DNA from 4 places in the Variovorax sp. RO1 genome. Region 1 is predicted to be linked to each of the others. Evidence: predicted binding sites of a transcription regulator. Region 1 holds the regulator's gene; each other region holds the start of a gene.
The links. Region 1 encodes LexA, which represses DNA repair genes until DNA is damaged. Its sites were predicted from a motif close to ACTGTATNNNNATACAGT; they were not measured.
Positions count from the first base shown of each region.

Region 2: imuA (translesion DNA synthesis-associated protein ImuA) is a predicted target of LexA. The motif match lies at 2,932-2,949, and genes of this name have one in related genera.
Region 3: CY658_RS28365 (ATP-dependent helicase) is a predicted target of LexA. The motif match lies at 2,181-2,198, and genes of this name have one in related genera.
Region 4: CY658_RS21240 (PA0069 family radical SAM protein) is a predicted target of LexA. The motif match lies at 2,763-2,780, and genes of this name have one in related genera.

Region 1 is NZ_PKMT01000006.1:325,113-330,162, reverse strand. It holds gene kdsB (3-deoxy-manno-octulosonate cytidylyltransferase) at 1-449, shown strand, start outside; gene adk (adenylate kinase) at 586-1,242, shown strand; gene CY658_RS26635 (asparaginase) at 1,275-2,261, opposite strand; gene lexA (transcriptional repressor LexA) at 2,335-3,018, shown strand; gene CY658_RS26625 (hypothetical protein) at 3,163-3,546, shown strand; gene CY658_RS26620 (D-2-hydroxyacid dehydrogenase family protein) at 3,714-4,721, shown strand; gene CY658_RS26615 (MFS transporter) at 4,726-5,050, shown strand, end outside.
Region 2 is NZ_PKMT01000009.1:35,846-40,895, reverse strand. It holds gene CY658_RS29840 (alpha/beta fold hydrolase) at 1-711, shown strand, start outside; gene CY658_RS29835 (aldo/keto reductase) at 715-1,641, opposite strand; gene CY658_RS29830 (ABC transporter substrate-binding protein) at 1,722-2,852, opposite strand; gene imuA (translesion DNA synthesis-associated protein ImuA) at 2,964-3,767, shown strand; gene CY658_RS29820 (Y-family DNA polymerase) at 3,736-5,050, shown strand, end outside.
Region 3 is NZ_PKMT01000008.1:12,925-17,974, reverse strand. It holds gene CY658_RS28380 (5'-methylthioadenosine/adenosylhomocysteine nucleosidase) at 1-184, shown strand, start outside; gene CY658_RS28375 (YoaK family protein) at 190-942, opposite strand; gene corA (magnesium/cobalt transporter CorA) at 999-1,985, opposite strand; gene CY658_RS28365 (ATP-dependent helicase) at 2,211-4,328, shown strand; gene hpf (ribosome hibernation-promoting factor, HPF/YfiA family) at 4,648-4,977, shown strand.
Region 4 is NZ_PKMT01000004.1:196,868-201,917, reverse strand. It holds gene CY658_RS21250 (helix-turn-helix domain-containing protein) at 1-46, opposite strand, end outside; gene gnd (decarboxylating NADP(+)-dependent phosphogluconate dehydrogenase) at 195-1,616, shown strand; gene CY658_RS21240 (PA0069 family radical SAM protein) at 1,630-2,724, opposite strand; gene CY658_RS21235 (GbsR/MarR family transcriptional regulator) at 2,860-3,453, shown strand; gene CY658_RS21230 (thiol-disulfide oxidoreductase DCC family protein) at 3,523-3,954, shown strand; gene CY658_RS21225 (SAM-dependent methyltransferase) at 3,984-4,925, shown strand; gene CY658_RS21220 (polyketide cyclase) at 4,960-5,050, shown strand, end outside.

The DNA.
Region 1 (5,050 bases):
TCGACGCCGTTGCCGCCACGCTGGCAGCGCGCCCGCAGGCCGCGATGAGTACCGCCGTCCACGCGATCGATTCGCTGGCCGACTTCATGAACCCGAACGTGGTCAAGGCCGTGCTCGATGCACAGGGCCATGCGCTCTACTTCAGCCGCGCACCGATCCCCTGGTGGCGCGACGGTTCTTCAGGCGGCGCGGCGCCCTCGGTGCTGCCCAGCCCGGCACCGCTGCGCCACATCGGCATCTACGGCTATCGCGCGGGCTTCGTGCGGCAATTTCCGTTGCTGTCGCCTGCGCCTGTCGAAGCCACCGAAGCGCTCGAACAGCTGCGCGCGCTGTGGCACGGGCACCGCATCGCGGTGCATGTGAGCGATGTCGCCCCGGGCCCCGGGATCGACACGCCCGAAGACCTAGCGCGCGTGCGCGCGGTCTTCGCGGCCAACGCGCTTGCCTGAACTGCCCGCCGCTCCCGAGGGGAACGGCGGCAATTTGTCACGGGCACGCATGCTATCCTCGACGCAATTCCGCCTCGGCGCGCCTGAGGGTGCGCATGGGGCGCGACACAAAATCTAAGAACCTTCCGAGGACACCATGAGACTTATTTTGCTGGGCGCGCCCGGAGCAGGTAAAGGCACGCAAGCGACCTTCATCTGCCAGAAATACGGCATTCCCCAAATCTCGACCGGCGACATGTTGCGCGCCGCCGTCAAGGCCGGCACCCCCCTCGGGCTGCAGGCCAAGACGATCATGGACTCGGGCGCGCTGGTCAGCGACGACCTGATCATCAACCTCGTGAAGGAACGCATCGCGCAGCCCGACTGCAACGACGGCTTCCTGTTCGACGGCTTCCCGCGCACCATTCCGCAGGCCGACGCCATGAAGGCGGCCGGCGTGAAGCTCGACTACGTGCTCGAGATCGATGTGCCCTTCGGCGACATCATCGAACGCATGAGCGGTCGCCGCTCACACCCGGCATCGGGCCGCACCTACCACGTCAAGTTCAATCCGCCGAAGGTGGAAGGCAAGGACGACGTGACTGGTGAAGAGCTGATCCAGCGCGAAGACGACAAGGAAGAGACCGTGCGCAAGCGGCTCGACGTCTACAGCCAGCAGACCCGTCCGCTGGTCGACTACTACTCGGCCTGGGCCAAGGCCGATCCGTCCGCCGCACCGAAGTACCGCGCCATCCAGGGTGTGGGCACGGTCGACGAGATCACGCAGCGCGCGCTCGCCGCACTGAACAGCTGATTCAGAGGCTGACGACCCCGTCAGCCTCTCTCCTAACCGCCCTCCGACTCCGGCAGGGCGGCCACTCCCAAGAGTTCCAGCACCAGCGCAACCCGCGCCTTCACCGGCGTGAGTGCGCCCGCATCCCGCAGCCCGTCACCGGGCTTCGGGAGGATGCGTCCGTTCGTGCAGCGCGTGGCGCGCAGCACCGCCACGCCAGCGTCCTGCGCCTTCAGTGCCGCGGCTTCCAGTGCGTGGTGCACGGTGCCGTTGCCGGTCGCGGCCACGACCAGCCCGCGCAAGGGTTCGGCAGACGGAAGCAGCAACGCCTCGACGATCGCACCGCTCGCGCCCGCGTGGCTCATGACGATCTCGACACGAGGCCACGGCTTCGACACCGCATCCAACCGTGCAGCATCGGCCGACGTCCCCTGCGGCCACGCGCGAACACGCCGCACCCCGCCCTCTTCGACATAGCCCACCGGACCCGCATCGCCCGACGCGAACGCATCGAGGCGGTAGGTGTGCACCTTCTGCACGTCTAGGCCGCCGTGGATCGTGCCCGCGCACACCACTGTCACGCCCTGCGCGCCCGGCGTCGAAGCCACCACGAGCGCGTCGCGCACGTTCTGCGGACCATCGGGCGACAAGGCCGTCGCCGGACGCATCGCGCACGTCAGCACCACCGGCTTGGCCGGCGCCAGCACGGCGTGCAGGAAGAAAGCGGTTTCCTCCAGCGTGTCGGTGCCGTGCGTGACGACGATGCCGGCCACATCGGGCTGCGCCAGCCAGTGCGCGCAGCGCGCGGCCAGCTGGCGCCAGGTGTCGGCGTCCATGTCCTTGCTGTCGAGCTGCGCGACCTGCTCCGCCACTAGCGTCACGCCGGTCGGTGCCTCGATGCCGCCCAGCAGGTCGGTCACCCCCACCTGCCCCGCCGTGTAGCCGATGTTGTCGCCGCTGCTGGCGGCCTTGCCGGCAATGGTGCCGCCGGTGCCCAACACCACCACGCGGCGCGTCTCGGACGAAGAGGAATGAGTCATGGCTTGTCAACTTTTGAAAACTGGTTAAAAATACAGGTACTGGATATCTAGCCAGTGCCGCAAGGAAACCACTATGCAGTTCGCAGTGAAGCTTACCGCCCGCCAGCAGCAGATCCTGGACCTGATCCAGGCCGCCATCGCACGCACCGGTGCGCCGCCCACGCGCGCCGAAATCGCCAACGAGCTGGGCTTCAAGTCGGCCAACGCCGCCGAAGAGCACCTGCAGGCCCTGGCCCGCAAGGGCGTCATCGAACTCGTCAGCGGCACCTCGCGCGGCATCCGCCTCAAGGGCGATGCGCTGCGCTCGCTCCACGAAACGCGCCACCGCGAAGGCAACCAGTTCTCGCTCTCGCTGCCCGGCATGGCCCAGCTCGCGCTGCCGCTCATCGGCCGCGTCGCGGCCGGTTCGCCCATCCTCGCGCAAGAGCACGTCGATCAGACCTACTACGTCGAGAACACGCTGTTCCAGCGCCAGCCCGACTACCTGCTCAAGGTGCGCGGCATGTCGATGCGCGACGCCGGCATCATGGACGGCGACCTGCTCGCCGTGCAGGCCACCAAGGAAGCGCGCAACGGCCAGATCGTGGTGGCCCGCCTGGGCGAAGAAGTCACCGTGAAGCGCCTGAAGCGCAACAAGCAGGTGATCGAGCTGCACGCCGAGAACCCCGACTACCCGACCATCATCGTCCAGCCCGGCGAGCCCTTCGAAATCGAAGGCCTCGCGGTCGGCCTCATCCGCAACACGATGCTGATGTAGGCCCCGGGCTTGCTGCCCACTGGCAGCAGCACCTCATCCGGCCGCGACAGGTGGCGGGCGTATGGCGCGAAGTCGCCATCACCCTGTTGCGGCCGACTCAAGAAATCCTGCCTGTGTTCAACCTCATACTTTTTTGGAGTTCACATGGGAATCGCCCTCCTCGCTATCGCCGACTTCTGGTCGCCCCTGCAATCGCTGGCCACCCGCTGGATGCCCGCCCGCCGCCCGTCACGCGGTGACAGCAGCGACGCTGCCGCTGGTTTGCGCTACGTGGCCATTCGCCCGGCCTGCACGGCGCGCACCGCCGGCAGCCCGACGCCGGCCACGTCGCCATCCGCTGCTGCCACGCCCGCCCGCCCGCTGCGCGTGGTCCGCGTGGTCGACCGGCAAGGCTCGCAGCGCGGCTGCGCCAACCGGGTCGTGATTTCCGGCCGCATGGCCGACGTGTGCGCCGAACTCGAACGACTCGCCGCACTGGAAGCTGCAGAAACCGGCAGCGGCACGCACCGCCCCAGCCATCTGCACTGAGAAAGTGCGAACGAAGCCGCCGTGCCTGCGCGACCTGCGCACTCCCCATGAGCACGGCGGATTCACCCCCAACGGCCTGAAACAGGCCTCCCGGGCGCCATCGGGCACCGGGTATCCAAACGTTCACACGTGCGACCTGCCAATGCTGCGAGGCACAATGGCATGCCATGAACATTGTGATCCTCGACGACTACCAGGACGCCGTGCGCAAGCTGCAGTGCGCTGCCAAGCTGGACGCGTACGCCGCCAAGGTCTACACCAACACGGTCAAGGGCATCGGCCAACTGTCGGTTCGCCTCAAGGATGCGGACGTCATCGTGCTCATCCGCGAGCGCAGCCAGATATCCCGCCAACTGATCGAGAAGCTGCCCAAGCTCAAGCTGATTTCCCAGACCGGTCGCGTCGGCGGCCACATCGACGTCACGGCCTGCACCGAACGCGGTGTGGCGGTGGCCGAAGGCTCGGGCTCGCCGCAGGCACCTGCCGAGCTCACCTGGGCACTGATCATGGCGGCCATGCGCCGCCTGCCGCAGTACATCAGCAACCTCAAGCACGGGGCCTGGCAGCAGTCGGGCCTCAAGTCGGCGTCGATGCCGCCGAACTTCGGCATGGGCTCGGTGCTCAAGGGCAAGACGCTGTGCATCTGGGGCTACGGTCGCATCGGCCAGCTGGTGGCGCGCTACGGGCAGGCCTTCGGCATGCAGGTCGTGATCTGGGGCCGCGAGGCCAGCTGCGCCAAGGCGCGCTCCGACGGCTTCCAGGTGGCACAGAACCGCCACGAATTCTTTGCCGCGGCCGACGTGCTGTCGGTGCATCTGCGGCTCAACGAGGACACCCAGGGCCTCATCAAGCTCGAAGACCTCTCCCGCATGAAGCCGACGGCGCTGTTCGTCAACACGTCGCGCGCCGAGCTGGTGGAGGCCGATGCCCTGCTGGCCGCACTCAACCGTGGACGCCCCGGGCTGGCGGCTATCGACGTGTTCGAGAGCGAACCGCCGCTGCAGGGCCACGCGCTGCTGCGCCTCGAGAACTGCATCTGCACGCCGCACATCGGCTACGTCGAGCAGGAAAGCTACGAAAGCTACTTCGGCCAGGCGTTCGACAACGTCGTGAGCTTCATCAAGGGCAACCCCACGAACATCGTGAACCCCGGCGCGCTGCAGGTCCGGCGGTGAACGCATGAGCCGGCCCGCGCCGCAGCGAGGCGCGCTCTGGGCACTGCTGGCCGGCAATTTCGTGATCGGCACGGGCGTGATGGTCGTGCCCGGCACCCTCAATGAAATCAGCGTCTCGCTGGCGATCAAGGTCGCCACCGCAGGCCAGCTGATCACCGCAGCCGCCTTCGTGATGTGCCTGGGCGCCCCGCTGCTGGCCGCCGCGGTCGCGGGCTGGGACCGCCGCAAGCTGCTCGCCCTCACCCTGCTCTGGTACGCCGCGTGGCACGTGGTTGCAGCGCTCATGCCGAGCTTCGGCGCGCTGCTGCCGGTGCGCATGCTCACGGTGA
Region 2 (5,050 bases), on a different contig from region 1:
GGCGGCCACGGCAGCTGGATGCACTGGCTGCGCAATGCCGAGGCCTTGTCGGCCGAACGCACGCTGCTCCTGCCCGACATGCCGGGCTTTCACGATTCCGATGCGCTGCCGCGCGTGGCGCCTGGCGAAGACGCGCTGGTGCCGCTGCTGGCCGCGCTCGGCGGCACGCTCGATGCGCTCATCGGCGCCGGCACGCCCATCGACCTCGGCGGTTTCTCGTTCGGCGGACTCACCGCCGCGCGCTTCGCGGTGCGTCGTGGCGCCATCCGCCGGCTGGCGCTGATGGGCAGCGGCGGCCACGGCACCTTGCGCCGCATGACGGTCGAGATGATCAACTGGCGCGCCGCCCCCGACCGCGAGACCGAGCGCGCCGCGCTCATGCACAACCTGGGCGCGCTGATGCTGCACGCGCCGGCCGCCATCGATCCGCTGGCCTTCGAGATCCACGACCTCTCGTGCCACGGCACGCGCTTTCGCAGCAAGGAGGTGTCGCTCTCGGGCGGGCTGCAGACCGCGATCGACACGCTGGCCGTGCCGACGCTGCTGCTGTGGGGCGAGTTCGATGTCACCGCCGATCCGCGTCCGCTGGTGGCGCAACTGGCCAGCGAAGGCCCCGACCGCGAAGGCGTGGTGATCGACGGCGCGGGGCACTGGGTGCAGTACGAGCGCGCCGACGCGGTCAACGCGCAGCTGGTGAAGTTCTTCGGCTGAGGTTCACAGGCCCAGCGTGCCTGCATGCTGGCGCCAGAACGCCGCATCGGGGAAGGTGCCTGTCCCAGCCCCGGCCGCGGCGTTGTCGGCCATGTGCTCGGCGCGGCTCGTGCCGGGGATCGCGCAGGTCACGGCCGGATGACTCAGCACGAACTTCAGCAGCACCTGCGCCCAGCTCGTGCAGCCGATCTCGCCGGCCCAGGCGGGCAGCGGCTTGTCGCGCAGGCGCCGAAGCAAACCGCCGCCGCCGAAGGGCATGTTGACGATCACCGCCACGCCGCGCTCGGCCGCGAGCGGCAGCAGGCGCTGTTCGGCCTCGCGCGCGTCGAGCGAGTAGTTGATCTGCAGAAAGTCGAGCGTCTCGGCGCGCAGCACGGCCTCGACTTCGTCATAGGCCGAGGCGGTGTAGTGCGTGATGCCGAGGTAGCGCACGCGGCCCTTGTCTTTCCAGCCGCGCAGCGTGGCGAGGTGCGCGCGCCAGTCGACGAGGTTGTGCACCTGCATCAGGTCGATCTGTTTGGTGCGCAGCCGCGCGAACGACTGCTCCATCTGCGCGATGCCGGCTTCGCGGCCCGAGGTCCAGACCTTGGTGGCGAGAAAGGGTTGGGTGCGCGGCTTGGCGGCGGCCAGCAGTTCGCCGGTGGTTTCCTCGGAGCGGCCGTACATCGGCGAGCTGTCGATCACCGTGCCGCCGGCCGCGAAGAGCGCCTCGAGCACGCCGGGCAGGCGCTGGTATTCGTCGGTGCCGGGGCGCTGGTCGAATCCGATCCATGTGCCGCAGCCGATGACCGGCAGGGCTTCCTTTGTGGAGGGAATGGGGCGGGTGGTCATCTGCATCGCGGGCCTGCTCGGTTGCTGCTGGGCGAAGGAGGGGAGCGCGGCGCCCGCGCACAGGGCCGCGCCGAGCCGCAGCAGCTGCGCGCGTGTCATGGCGAGAAGGTGGGGCTCGTTCGTGAAGGGCGTCGTCACGAACGAAATTCTGCGCCCGCGAGGCCCGCGAGTGGAAGGCCTCAGCGCAGGTAGCGCCCGTCGGCCTTGAGCATCGACAGCTCGGAGAACGTCAGCCCGCGGTGCTCGCCGGGCCGGTACGACACGGCGATGCCGCCGAGGTCCAGCGTCTTGAACGACTCCAGGCCCTTCTGCAGCGACTCGGGCGTGGGGTTCGCGCCCGCGCGCTTCAGGCCTTCGACCATGACCTTGGCGGTGACGTAGCCCTCCAGGCTCGCGTAGCTGAACTCGGTCGCGCCGATCTTCTTCATCGCCGCCTGGTACTCGGCGATGACGGGCATCGCGCTGTTCCACGGGTAGGGCACGACCTGCGAAATGACCACACCGGCCGCGTCCTTCTTGATGTCCTGGAAGAGCTTCTGCCCGTTCAGGAAGGAGAACGAATAGAACGCCGTCTCGCCGCCGACCGCGCGGTAGGCCGAGATGAACTTGGCCGCCACGTCGTTGGTGGCCGACAGCACCACGGCCTTGGGCTTGAGCTTGGCCAGCTCCGAGGCGCGTTCGGCCGCATCGGAGCCGTCGTTCTTGATGGCCACGCTGCCGACCATCTTGTCGCCGCGTTCGGCAATGAACTTCTGCGTGCTCTCCATCGCCGAGCGCGCGCCGGGGTTGTCGTTGTGCGCAAAGGCGATGCGCGACAGGCCGATGGTGAACAGGTGGTTCACGATGCGGCTGTATTCCTCGTCGAAGCTGATGCGCACCGGAAAACCGAACTCGCTGAACTTCACCACCGGGCCCGCGCCCGTGTACGGACCGACGACGGGAATCTTCAGTTCGTTGGCCGCCTTCAGCGCGCCGACCGCCGACGAGGTGCCGATGGGCATCAGCACGCCGACGGCGCCGTCGCGCGCGAAGGCCTTGACGTTCTCGGCGCCCTTGGCGGGGTCGTAGGCGTCGTCGAGCTGGCGCAGCTCGACCGGCCGGCCGTTGATGCCGCCGCTGGCGTTCAGCGCGGTGAACATGGCGCGAATGCCCACCAGCGGCTCGGTTGACAGCGACGCGAGCGGGCCGGTCTGCACGTAGGTCTGGCCGATCAGCAGCGGCTTGGCGGTCTGCGCCTGGGCGGCGGGGGCCACCGTGAAAGCGAGGGCGGCGAAGGCCGAAGCCAGCAATTGAATCTTTTTGTGGATCATGGTCACAAATTGTTAACAAACCGATCTTAAGGCGCTGGCCTTCGCAGGTAAATCGATCTCTGGTTGCGACCCGGGAAATACTGTATAAAAATACAGTTAACAGTTGCAATCATGGGCCTCCCTTTCCTCGACTCCTTTTCCACCGTCGCCGGCCGCGGCGTCTGGCATGCCGACGAACTCGGCCTGGCGGATGCACAGGTCGTGGCCACCGGCCATGCCGCGCTTGACGCCGAGCTGCCCGGCGGCGGCTGGCCCGTGGGCGCGATGACGGAGCTGCTGCAGGCCACGCCCGAGGCCCACGTCTGGCGCCTGCTGCTGCCCGCGCTGGCGCAGGCCGTGGAGGCGCGGGGCGGGCCGGTGGTGCTGGTCGGCGCACCCTACGAACCCTGCGGCGCCGCGCTGGGGGCGCAGGGCCTGCCGGTCGAGGCGCTGATGTGCGTGCGCAGCGACGCCCCGGCCGCGCGACTGTGGGCCTGCGAGCAGGCGCTGCGCTGCGCCGAGATCGCCGCCGTCGTCGCCTGGCTGCCACAGGCCCGCGTGGGCGAGCTGCGGCGGCTGCAGCTGGCCGCGGCGCAGCACGAGGTGCTGCTGTTCGTGTGCCGGCCCGAGTCGGTGGCGCTGTCGGCCTCGCCCGCGCGGCTGCGCCTGCGCGCCGAGCGCTGCGCGGACGACCCGGCGCAGATCGCGCTGCACATCCTCAAGCGCCGGGGGCCGCCGCTGGCCGCGCCGGTGCGGGTGCCGGCACGCAACGCCCGCATGAGCGCGCTGCTGGCCGCTGCCCGCGTGCGGCGCCAGCTGCGCCTGCAGCCGCAGGCGTCTGTGACACCGGCCTCTGCGCCGTCAGCCACGGTGGTGCGCATCGATGCGTGGAAAGGAGGCCCGGATGCACTGGATCGCCTTGCAGTGGTCGTCTGAAGCCGAGGAAGGCGATGCACCCGACATGCCCACGCCCGAGGCCCTGGGCTGGTGGGCGCTGCAGTTCACGCCGCACGTCGCCTGGCAGGACGAGGCGCTGATGCTCGAAGTCTCGGCCTGCGAACGCCTCTGGGGCGGCCGCGCGCCGTTGATGCGCCAGCTGCTGGCCCTCAACCCCGTGCCCGACGCGCGCATGCTCGGCGCCCAAGGCGCCACCAGCCTGATCGCGCTGGCGCGGCTGCGCCTGTTCGCGCGCAACGAAAACCGGCCCGCCGAGGTGCCGGCCGGCCTGCCGCTGGACACGCTGACGGCCGCGCGCGGCCACCTCGATCTGCTCGCGCGCCTGGGCTGTCGCACCTGGGGCGATGTGGCCGCCTTGCCGCGCGGCGGCCTCACGCGGCGCTTCGGCGTGGGGCTGCGAGAGGCGCTCGACATCGCCTGGGGCCTGCGCCCCGAAACCCACGCCTGGCTCACGCTGCCCGACGTGTTCGAGCAGAAGCTCGAACTGCCCGCGCTGGCCGAGACCGGGCCCGAACTCATGTGGTCGGCCAACCGCCTGCTCTCGGCGCTGCAGATCTGGCTGCGCGCACGCCAGCGCGGCGCGCGCGCGCTCGAGCTGCAATGGACGCTCGACCTGCGGCGCCTCAACGGCGTGACCCTGCCGCCGCACCAGCAGCTCACCGTGCGCACGGCCGAGCCCACGCAGGACATGGCGCACCTGCGCCGCCTGCTGTCCGAAAAACTCGCGCTCACCACGCTGGCCGCGCCCGTGAGCTGGCTGAAGCTGCGCACGCTCGAAACCGATCCGCTGGCCGGCGCCAGCACCAGCTTCCTGCCCGAAGACAACCGCAAGGGCGACAAGCTGCACGAGATGGTCGAACGGCTCAGCGTGCGGCTCGGCGCCGACCAGGTGCTGGTGCCGGTCGCGCAGGCCGACCACCGGCCCGAGCGCCAGCAGCTGTGGAGGCCCGCATTGCAAAAAGAGAAGGCCGCGGCGCCCCGCGACAAAGCTGCCTCGCAGCCCGATGCGATCTATCCGCCCTGGCTGCTGCCCGAGCCCTTGCGGCTCGAGATGGACGGCGAGCGCCCGTGCTACTGCGGGCCGCTGCGCAAGCTGGTCGGGCCGCAGCGCGTCGAGGCCGGCTGGTGGGGCGGCGAGGAAGACGGCGGCCAGCCCGCGATGCGCGACTACTACGTGGCCGAAAGCCCCGAGGCCGGCCTGGTGTGGATCTTTCGCGAGCGGCCCGCCACGCGCTTTTCGTCGGGTGAGGTGCGCTGGTACC
Region 3 (5,050 bases), on a different contig from region 1:
TGCGGCGATGGCGCAGGCCTGCCACGACTACGGCGTGCCCTTTGCGGCGCTGCGGACCATTTCAGACCGCGCCGACGATGCCGCGCACGGCGACTTCACGCGCTTCGTGGCCGAGGTGGCGAGCCGCTACAGCCTGGCCCTCGTCGACGCGTGGCTCGCCTCCTTGCCGCGCGACACGGCCTGAAGCCCTTAGGGCGCGAGCCGGCGCAGCGACGGCAGGTCGCGCAGCAGCGGCGGGATCGACAGTGCCAGCAGCAGCGCGGCCAGTGGCACGACGCAGATGAAGCCCACGTGCTTGAAGCCCAGCGCGCCGACCGCGCCTCCGAGCACGAACATGCCGACCAGCCCGCCGCAGCGGCGCAGCCGGCTGCGGTCGTGGCGCACCGGCAGCGGTGTGGACGGCGCGCGCCGGTTCCAGTAGAGCATCTTGCCCAGCTCGATCCCCACGTCGGTGATGTTGCCGGTCATGTGGGTGGTGCGCGTGCTGCCGCCCGAGGTCTTCGACGCCACGGCGTTCTGCAGCCCCATGATGAACGACAGCAGCAGCACTGTGAGCGGCACCGCGAACGGCGTGGCCCAGGTCAGCGTGATGGCGCCGGCGAGCCCGAACGGGAACATCAGCGCGGCCTCCAGCAGCAGCGGCAGCGCATACACGCCATGCAGCCGATGTTGTCGCGCCCAGTTCACCAGCACCGCGCAGACCGCCGCGCCGCTCACGAACGCGAGGATCGCGCCCACCGCGTTCAACAGCAGCGTGAGGTTGCCCAGCACCATGCCATCCGCCAACTGCGAGGCGAAGCCGGTCATGTGCGAGGTGTACATGTGCAGCACGAGGAAGCCGCCCGCATTGACGGCGCCGGCATTGAAGGCCAGCAACAGGCCGAGCGCGGTGTTCGTCGACGGCGCGCGGTGGCGATTGGTGAGGAAACGAAGTCTGCGCACGGGGCTCTCCAGGTCAACTGCCAGCCGACAGTCACTCTAGCACCCGGTACGCGGACCTACTTGAGCCAGCCGCGCCGGCGGAAGTACCACATCGGCCCCAGCGCGCTCGCTGCCATCAGCGCCAGGGCGTACGGGTAGCCGCCCTGCCAGTCGAGCTCGGGCATGTACTTGAAGTTCATGCCGTAGATGCTCGCGATCAGCGTGGGCGGCAACAGCGCGACGCTGGCCACCGAGAAGATCTTGATGGTCTTGTTCTGGTTGATGTTGATGAAACCGACGGTCGCATCCATCAGGAAGTTGATCTTGTCGAAGAGAAACGCCGTGTGGTTGTCGAGCGATTCGATGTCGCGCAGGATCTGCCGCGCCTCTTCGAACTGCTCGGCGTTGAGCATCTTGCTGCGCATCATGAAGCTCACGGCGCGGCGTGTGTCCATCACGTTGCGGCGGATGCGGCCGTTCAAGTCTTCCTGCCGCGCGATGAGGCCGAGCACTTCGCCGGCCAGCTCGTCGGTGACGTTGCCCGAGAGCACTTTCTTGCCGGCCACTTCGAGCTCGTCGTAGATGTTCTCCAGCGTGTCGGCCGAGTATTCGGCGTCGGCGTCGAAGAGCTTGAGCATCACTTCTTTCGCGTCTTCGATCAGCCCCGGCGCGCGGCGTGCGCGCATGCGCAGCAGGCGGAACACGGGCACGTCTTCGTCGTGGATCGAGAACAGCACGCCGCGGCTGCGCAGGTCGGTGTTGTGCTGGTTGAGGATGAAGGCGACGCGCACCGTGCGCGGGTCTTCGTCGTCGTCGATCAAGAAGTCGGAGCGGATGTGCAGCTCGCCGTTGTCTTCTTCGTAGAAGCGGGCCGATTCCTCGATGTCCTCGTCCATCGCGTCTTCGGGAATGGAGAGGCCGTAGTACTGCTTGATCCAGCGCTTTTCTTCGAGCGTGGGCGACTCGAGATCGACCCAGATCGGCTGGAACTTGGAGAGCTCTTCGAGCGACTCGATCTCTTCCTGGACGAGGCGGCCGTTGGCGAGCGTAAAGATATTGAGCATGGGCTCACTCCCGGGAATGACTGAACGATGGGCGAGGGAGGGGCGCTTTCAATTCCCGCAGACCCGGCGTCAGTACATCATGCGCGGCGTCGGAAGGGAGTTGAAAGCTGCCGAGACGGGGCGGTTTCCATGGGGAGTCTCCGGTTGCAGCGAGGCGCGATTATGTCACTGGCCATTGGGCGGCAAGGCACTCGGACTGGACGGACATACAGTAAAGTCGTGCCCATGCAGACCGCTGCGCCCCCCATTGTTTCCACCGCACCGAAGACGCAAGCCGAGCGTCTGGCCGCGGCGCTTGCCGCGCTCAACGACGACCAGCGCGCGGCGGTCGAGCACGGCGTGGGTACGGCGGTCGGCGAAGACCACCGGCCGCTGCTCGTGATCGCCGGCGCAGGGTCGGGCAAGACCAGCACGCTGGCGCACCGGGTGGCGCACCTGATCGCGGGCGGGGTCGATCCGCAGCGGCTGCTGCTGCTCACCTTCTCGCGCCGCGCCGCGCAGGAAATGGAGCGCCGCGCCGGCCAGGTGCTGGCGCGTGTGCTGGGCCTGAAGTCAGAGCGCCCGCCGGCGCTGCCGTGGGCCGGCACCTTCCACGGCATCGGCGCGCGGCTGCTGCGCGAGTACGCCGCGCAGATCGGGCTCGACGAGAACTTCACCATCCACGACCGCGGCGACGCCGAAGACCTCATGGGGCTGGTGCGGCACGAGCTGGGGCTGTCGTCCACGGTCAACCGCTTTCCGCGCAAGGGCACCTGCCTGTCGATCTACTCGCGCTGCGTGAACACGCGCGCGCCGCTGGCCGAGGTGCTGAAAGACAGCTTTCCCTGGTGCGCCGAGTGGGAGGCCCAGCTCAAGACGCTGTTCGGCGCGTACGTCGAGGCCAAGCAGCAGCAGAACGTGCTCGACTACGACGACCTGCTGCTCTACTGGGCCGAAATGGTCGCCGAGCCCGCGCTGGCCGCGCATGTCGGCGCGCGCTTCGACCATGTGCTGGTCGACGAGTACCAGGACACCAACCTGCTGCAGGCCGCGATCTTGCGGGCGATGAAGCCCGACGGGCGCGGCGTGACGGTGGTGGGCGACGACGCGCAGTCGATCTACTCGTTCCGCGGCGCCACGGTGCGCAACATCCTCGACTTTCCCTCGCAGTTCTCGCAAGAGGCGCGCATCGTCACGCTGGAGCGCAACTACCGCTCGACGCAGCCGATCCTCGACGCGTCGAACCGCGTCATCGCGCAGGCCGCCGAGCGGCACGCCAAGACGCTGTGGACCGACAAGCCCTCGGCCGGCAAGCCGGTGCTGGTGCTCGTGCCCGACGAGGCCGGGCAGGCGCGCTGGGTGGCCGACAAGATCCTGGCGCACCGCGAGGGCGGGCTGGCGCTGAAGTCGCAGGCGGTGCTGTTTCGGACCTCGTCGCACAGCGCGGCGCTCGAACTGGAGCTGGCGCGGCGCAACATCCCGTTCGTGAAGTTCGGTGGGCTCAAGTTTCTCGAGGCCTCGCACGTGAAGGACCTGCTCGCGGTGCTGCGTTTCGCGCAGAACCCGCGCGGACGCATGGCGGGCTTTCGCGTCACGCAGCTCATTCCCGGCGTGGGCCCGGCCACCGGCACGCGCCTGCTCGACGCGATGGACCAGGCGGCCGACCCGGCCGCGGCCGTGCGCGACTTCGTGCCGCCGTCGGCCGCGCGCGAACAGTGGGCCGACTTCGCCCAGGCCTATGCCGCCTTGCGCGAGCCGTCGCTGAAGTGGCCGGCCGACGTGGAAGTCGCGATGCAGTGGTACCAGCCGCACTTGGAGCGGCTGTACGAAGACACCTCGGGCGTGCGGCGTGCCGACGTCGAGCAGCTGGCGCGGCTGGCGGGCGGCTATGGCTCGCGCGAACGCTTCCTTACCGAACTCACGCTCGATCCGCCCGAAGCCACGAGCGACCGGCCCGGCCCGCCGTTGCTCGACGAGGACTACCTGATCCTGTCGACCATCCATTCGGCCAAGGGCCAGGAGTGGAACTCGGTGCATGTGATCAACGTGGTCGACGGCTGCATGCCGGCCGACGTGGCGCAGGGCGCGCACGAGCTGGAAGAAGAGCGGCGCCTGCTCTACGTGGCGATGACGCGGGCCCGCGACCACCTGCACCTGGTGATGCCGCAGCGCTTTCACATCACGCAGCAGGCGGCGCGCGGCGACCGGCACCTGTACGCCAACCGCACCCGTTTCATCACCGAGTCCGACCTGGCAGGCTTCGAGCTGCAGACCTGGCCGCCGCCCCCGGTGCTGCCGCCTGCCGTGCCGCCGCCGGCTGCAGTGATCGACCTGCGCAACCGCATGCGCGCCGCCTGGCGCTGAACGGGCCGGCCCTTCGCGCGAGAGGGGCACTGCACGCGCTGCGTGGAAACACTTGCTTCCAAAGCGCCGCAACCGCATGCCCCTGCACGGGGGTAGCTATGGAATCAATAGCGGATTGGGGCATGCAATACACCAGCCCGTCACTCGGGCAAGCCCCGGTATTGCAATACCGTGACAGCTTGGGCATAGTGAATCCGACCGCCCCCTTTCTCACCTCTTTCTTCCTCTTCTCCCGTTCTCCCCCACACCTGTTTCGCCGGCCACGCTTCATCCCGGAGCGCGGTCATTTCCCCAACCGTCAATTCTCAGGAGGTCATTCATGAATTTGACGATCAGCGGTCATCACCTCGACGTCACACCTGCCTTGCGCACCTACGTCACGAGCAAGCTGGACCGGATCACGCGACATTTCGACCAGGTGGTCGATGTCAAGGTGATCCTCACGGTGGAAAAGCAGAAGGAAAAGGAACGCCGCCAAAAGGCGGAATGCAACATCCACGTCAAGGGCAGTGACATGTTCGCGGAATCGAGCCACGCTGATCTCTACGCCGCGGTCGATGAGCTGGTCGACAAGCTCGACCGCCAGGTGGTCCGCCACAAGGATCGCCTGCAAGACCACCATCACGTGGCACCCAAGCGCGTGATGTAAACGCCGGGCCCCGCGCCCCGCATCTCAGGCCGCCTTCGGGCGGCCTTTTGTTTGTCCGACCACATTGGTGGGG
Region 4 (5,050 bases), on a different contig from region 1:
CCGCGTCGGTCGACCAGGTGTGGATCGCTGCGGGGGTTGCGGACATGGCGGCGGAGGTCATCCCGCCAACATAGCCAGCCCCGACCCGTTTGCCAAGCGGGTATAGACGCCCTCCGACGCCGCGCCGCACAGGTGCCCGGCACAATGACCGGCTACTTTTTTCCAACCGCACACGCACGAAGGGCCCGGCACACATGAGCAAGCAAAGCGATTTCGGATTGATCGGCCTGGCCGTGATGGGACAGAACCTGGTGCTGAACGTGGAAAGCCGCGGCTTCCAGGTCAGCGTCTACAACCGCACCGAGGCCACCACCGAGGCCTTCATTGCCGCCAACCCCGGCAAGAAGCTGGTCGGCGCCAAGACGCTCGAAGAATTCGTTCAAAGCCTGGCCAAGCCCCGCAAGATCCAGATCATGGTGAAGGCCGGTGCGCCGGTCGACCAGGTGATCGAACAGCTGATCCCACTGCTCGACAAGGACGACATCGTCATCGACGGCGGCAACAGCCTGTACACCGACACCGAGCGCCGCGACGCCTACCTCGCGAGCAAGGGCCTGCGCTTCATCGGCGCGGGCGTGTCGGGCGGCGAGGAAGGCGCGCGCAAGGGGCCGTCGATCATGCCCGGCGGGCCGCTCTCGACCTGGGAGGTGATGAAGCCGATCTTCGAGAGCATCGCGGCCAAGGTGGACGGCGAGCCCTGCGTCATTCACATCGGCCCGGGCGGCGCGGGCCACTACGTGAAGATGGTGCACAACGGCATCGAGTACGGCGACATGCAGCTGATCTGCGAGGCCTACAGCCTGTTCAAGGCCGCCGGCTTCACGACCGACGAGATGGCCGCGATCTTCAACGAGTGGAACGAGGGCGAGCTGCAGAGCTACCTGATCCAGATCACCGCCAAGGCGCTCGAACAGAAAGACCCGGAAACCGGCCAGCCGGTGGTCGACCTCATCCTGGACAAGGCCGGCCAGAAAGGCACGGGCCAGTGGACGCTGCTGAACGCGGCCGAGAACGCGGTGGTCATCAGCACCATCAACGCCGCGGTCGAGGCGCGCGTGCTGTCGTCGCAGAAGAAGGCACGCGTCGCGGCCAGCCAGCTGCTGCACGGGCCGGTGCCCGCGCTGTCGATCGAGAAGCAGGCCCTCGTGGCCAAGGTGCACGACGCGCTCTATGCCTCGAAGGTCATCAGCTACACGCAGGGCTTCGACCTCATCCAGACGATGGGCGAGAAGAAAGGCTGGAAGCTCGACCTGGCGGGCATCGCGTCGATCTGGCGCGGCGGCTGCATCATCCGCGCGCGCTTTTTGAATCGCATCACCGACGCCTTCCGCACCGACCCGGCGCTGGGCAACCTGATGCTCGACCCGTTCTTTCAGGACCTGCTGAACCGCACGCAGCAGAACTGGCGCGAGGTGGTGGCGCTGGCGGTCAGCAACGGCATTCCGGTGCCGGCCTTCAGCGCCTCGCTGGCCTACTACGACAGCTACCGCACGGCACGCCTGAGCGCGAACCTGCTGCAGGCGCAGCGCGACTTCTTCGGGGCGCACACGTACGAGCGGGTCGACAAGCCTGAAGGCCAGTTCTTCCATACGGACTGGCCCGAAGTCATCGAGTAAGCGGCGTCCGGGCTCAGAACAGATTGCCCTGCCCTTGCGCGCCTGGCGGCCGGAAGGCCGAGGTATCGAGCGCAATCCGCTCGCGGTTGAAGCCCAGCCGGTTCGTCGCCTTCTGGAAGCGCTGGTGGATCAGGTCGGCCCACAGGCCGCTGCCCTTCATGCGCGTGGCGAAGTCGGCGTCGTAGTCCTTGCCGCCGCGCATCTCGTGGATGCGCGCCATCACACGCTCGGCGCGCTGCGGGTAGTGCAGCTCGAGCCATTCCTTGAAGAGCGGCGCCACCTCCCACGGCAGCCGCACCACGGTGTAGAAGGCGCTGCGCGCGCCGGCCTCCCAGGCGGCTTCGAGCACCTGCTCCATGTCTTCGGTGATGAACGGAATCTGCGGCGCCACGCTCACGCCCACCGGCACGCCGGCCTCGGCCAGGGTGCGGATGGTGCGCAGCCGCCGGTGCGGTGCGGCGGCGCGCGGCTCGAGCTTGCGCGCCAGTTCGCCGTCGAGCGTTGTGATCGTGACGTACACAGCCGCGAGCCGGTCGGCCGCCATCGGCGCGATCAGGTCGAGGTCGCGCTCCACGGCGCTCGACTTGGTGATGAGCGCGAACGGATGCCGCACCTCGCTCAGCAGCTCGATCACGCCGCGCGTGAGGCGCAGCTCGCGCTCGATGGGCTGGTAGCAGTCGGTCGCGGTGCCGATGGCGAGGTTGCTGGGGCGGTAGCTCTTGCGCCCGAGTTCGGCGCGCAGCACCTCGACGAGGTTGCGCTTGGCGATGAGCTTGGTCTCGAAGTCGAGGCCGGGCGAGAGGTTCAGGTAGCTGTGCGTGGGCCGCGCAAAGCAGTAGATGCAGCCGTGCTCGCAGCCGCGGTACGGGTTGAGCGAACGGTCGAAAGGAATGTCGGGCGACTCGTTGCTGCTGAGCACCGACTTCACGTCTTCGAAGCGCACCTCGGTGGCCAGCGGCAGCAGTTCGGCGGCCTCGGCTTCGCCCTCTTCCAGCGTGCCCCAGCCGTCGTCGAAGGCGTCGCGCTCGTCTTTGGAGAACCGGTGCGCGAGCCGCGTGGCCGCGCCACGGCCCTTGATGATGTGGATGGGAACCTGGGCGGCGGGCATGGCGAGTCCTTGGAAGGAGGCAGGAAACAAGTCGAACAACTGTTTATTCATACAGTATTTCACTTTTAATCCTGCCGTGCAGTATTTTTTTGTTTCTGTCTTGACAGAAATTTAGGAATTCCTAAACTCGACGCCATGGAACTCACCGACATTCAACGCAAGTTCGTCCTGCACTGGGGCGAGATGGGCTCCATGTGGGGCGTGAACCGCACGGTCTCGCAGATCCACGCCCTGCTGTTCGCCCATGGCAAGCCGATGCACGCCGAAGAGCTGTCGGAAACGCTGGGCGTGGCCCGCTCCAACGTCAGCAACAGCCTGAAGGAGTTGCAGGCCTGGAACCTCGTGCGCGTCACCCACACGCTGGGCGACCGGCGCGACTACTTCGAGACCAGCGTCGACGTGTGGGAACTGTTCCGCACCGTGGTGCGCGAGCGCAAGGAGCGCGAGTTCGACCCCACCATCCGCGTGCTGCGCGAGATCGTTTCCAGCCCCGATTTCCAGAAGGAGCCGCCCGATGCGCAAGACCGCATCCGCTCCACCATGGACCTCATGACCAAGCTCGCCACCTGGGCCGACGAGATGCTGCGGCTGTCGCCCGGCACGCTCGACAAGGTGCTCACGCTCGGCGCCAGCGTGCAGAAGTTCGTGCGCGGCGACACCGCACCGCCACCGCCCCCCGACAAGGGCGACGACCCCGACGCGCACCACGCCAGCCTGCCGATGATCTGAGAAAGGCAGCGTCCTTTTTTTTGCCTTCTTATTTCTGTTTTGACTGAAATATCGAGAACCAAGAACGTCATGACCCGCTTCGCTCCCGCCACCTACCCGCTCACGGTTTATTTCGACGCCACCTGCCCGCTGTGCACGGCCGAGATGGGCGCCATGCAGGCGCGCGACAGCGCTGGCCGGCTGCGCCTGATCGACTGCTCGCCCGTCGGCTTCGCGAACGGCCCGGCGCCGCGCGAGGCGCTGATGCGTTCACTGCACGCGGTCGATGCGGCTGGCCAACTGCGCGTGGGCGTGAACGCCATCCGCGCCTGCCGCGCCGCGGTGGGCCTGCCGGCCGGTGGCGCGGTGCTCGATCTGCCGGTGATCGGCCGGCTGGCCGACCGCGCCTACGCGGTGCTGGCCCGCAACCGCTACCGGCTGCCGCGCTGGCTGGTGCTGCGGCTCGCGGGGCACGGTGCGATCGCGCCAACCACCTGCGCCGACGACCACTGCAAGCTCTGAAAAAACTCACATCGCCTGAAGGAGTTTCGATGCCCGACGTCTTCCAGCCCGACTTCCGCCTGCCCGGCACCGCGCGGCCCACGCCGCCCGCGGTCGAAGGCCACGTGAGCCGCGAGGACACGCAGGACTATTTCACCGAGGTCGCCGACGACTACCGCGCCTGGAGCCCGAGCTACAACATGCACTTCGGCTTCTGGCGCCTGGGCCTGAACCCGCTGCGGCGCGAAGGCATGCTGATCGAGATGAACCGCACCGTCGGTCGCGCACTGCAGCTCGACACCGCCACCACCGGCCCGCGCTGCGTGCTCGACCTCGGCTGCGGCGCCGGCGCCACCTCGCGCACGCTGGTCGACGACGACCCTGCGCTGCATGCGGTCACCGTGACCAACGTGCCGGTGCAGAACGGCATCGCCGCGCGGCTCGACGCCCGGGCCGGCGTGGCCGACCGCGTTGCGCACGTCGAGGCCGACTACACGCGCACCGGCCTGCCCGCCGCCCAGGCCGATGGCGCCTGGGCACTCGAAAGTGCCTGCTATGCAGAAGGCACCGCCAAGGCCAACTTCGTGCGCGAAGCCGCGCGGCTGCTCAAGCCCGGCGCGCGGCTGGTGGTGGTCGACGGCTTCCTGCTGCGCCGCCAGCCGGGCCGCCTCGCGGGCTGGCTGCACCGCCTGTGGGCCGACAGCTGGGCCGTGCCCACGCTGGCCGTGCGCGAAGACTTCGTCGCCGCGCTGCGCACGCACGGCTTCGACGACATCGAAGTGACGTCGCTGCGCTGGCGCGTGGCACCGAGCGCGCTGCACATCCCGGTGCTGGCCACGCGCTTCACGCTGGCCGAACTCTGGAAGGCGCGCGGCAAGCTCAGCCCCTGGCGGCGCAAGCACATCGTGGCCAGCTACTGCGCGCTCGCGCTGGGCATGTTCTGGCGCGACTTCGACTACGCCATGGTGACGGCCCGGCGCCGCGCCGACTGAGCCCCCGCCAGAAAGAAGAGGAGAAGAGATTTCCATGCGCACCGATCCCGAAGAAAGCAGGCGCGCCGACCTGGCCCCCAACAACGAAGTGCCGGCCGCCAAGCCCGTGCGCGGCATGCCCTTCG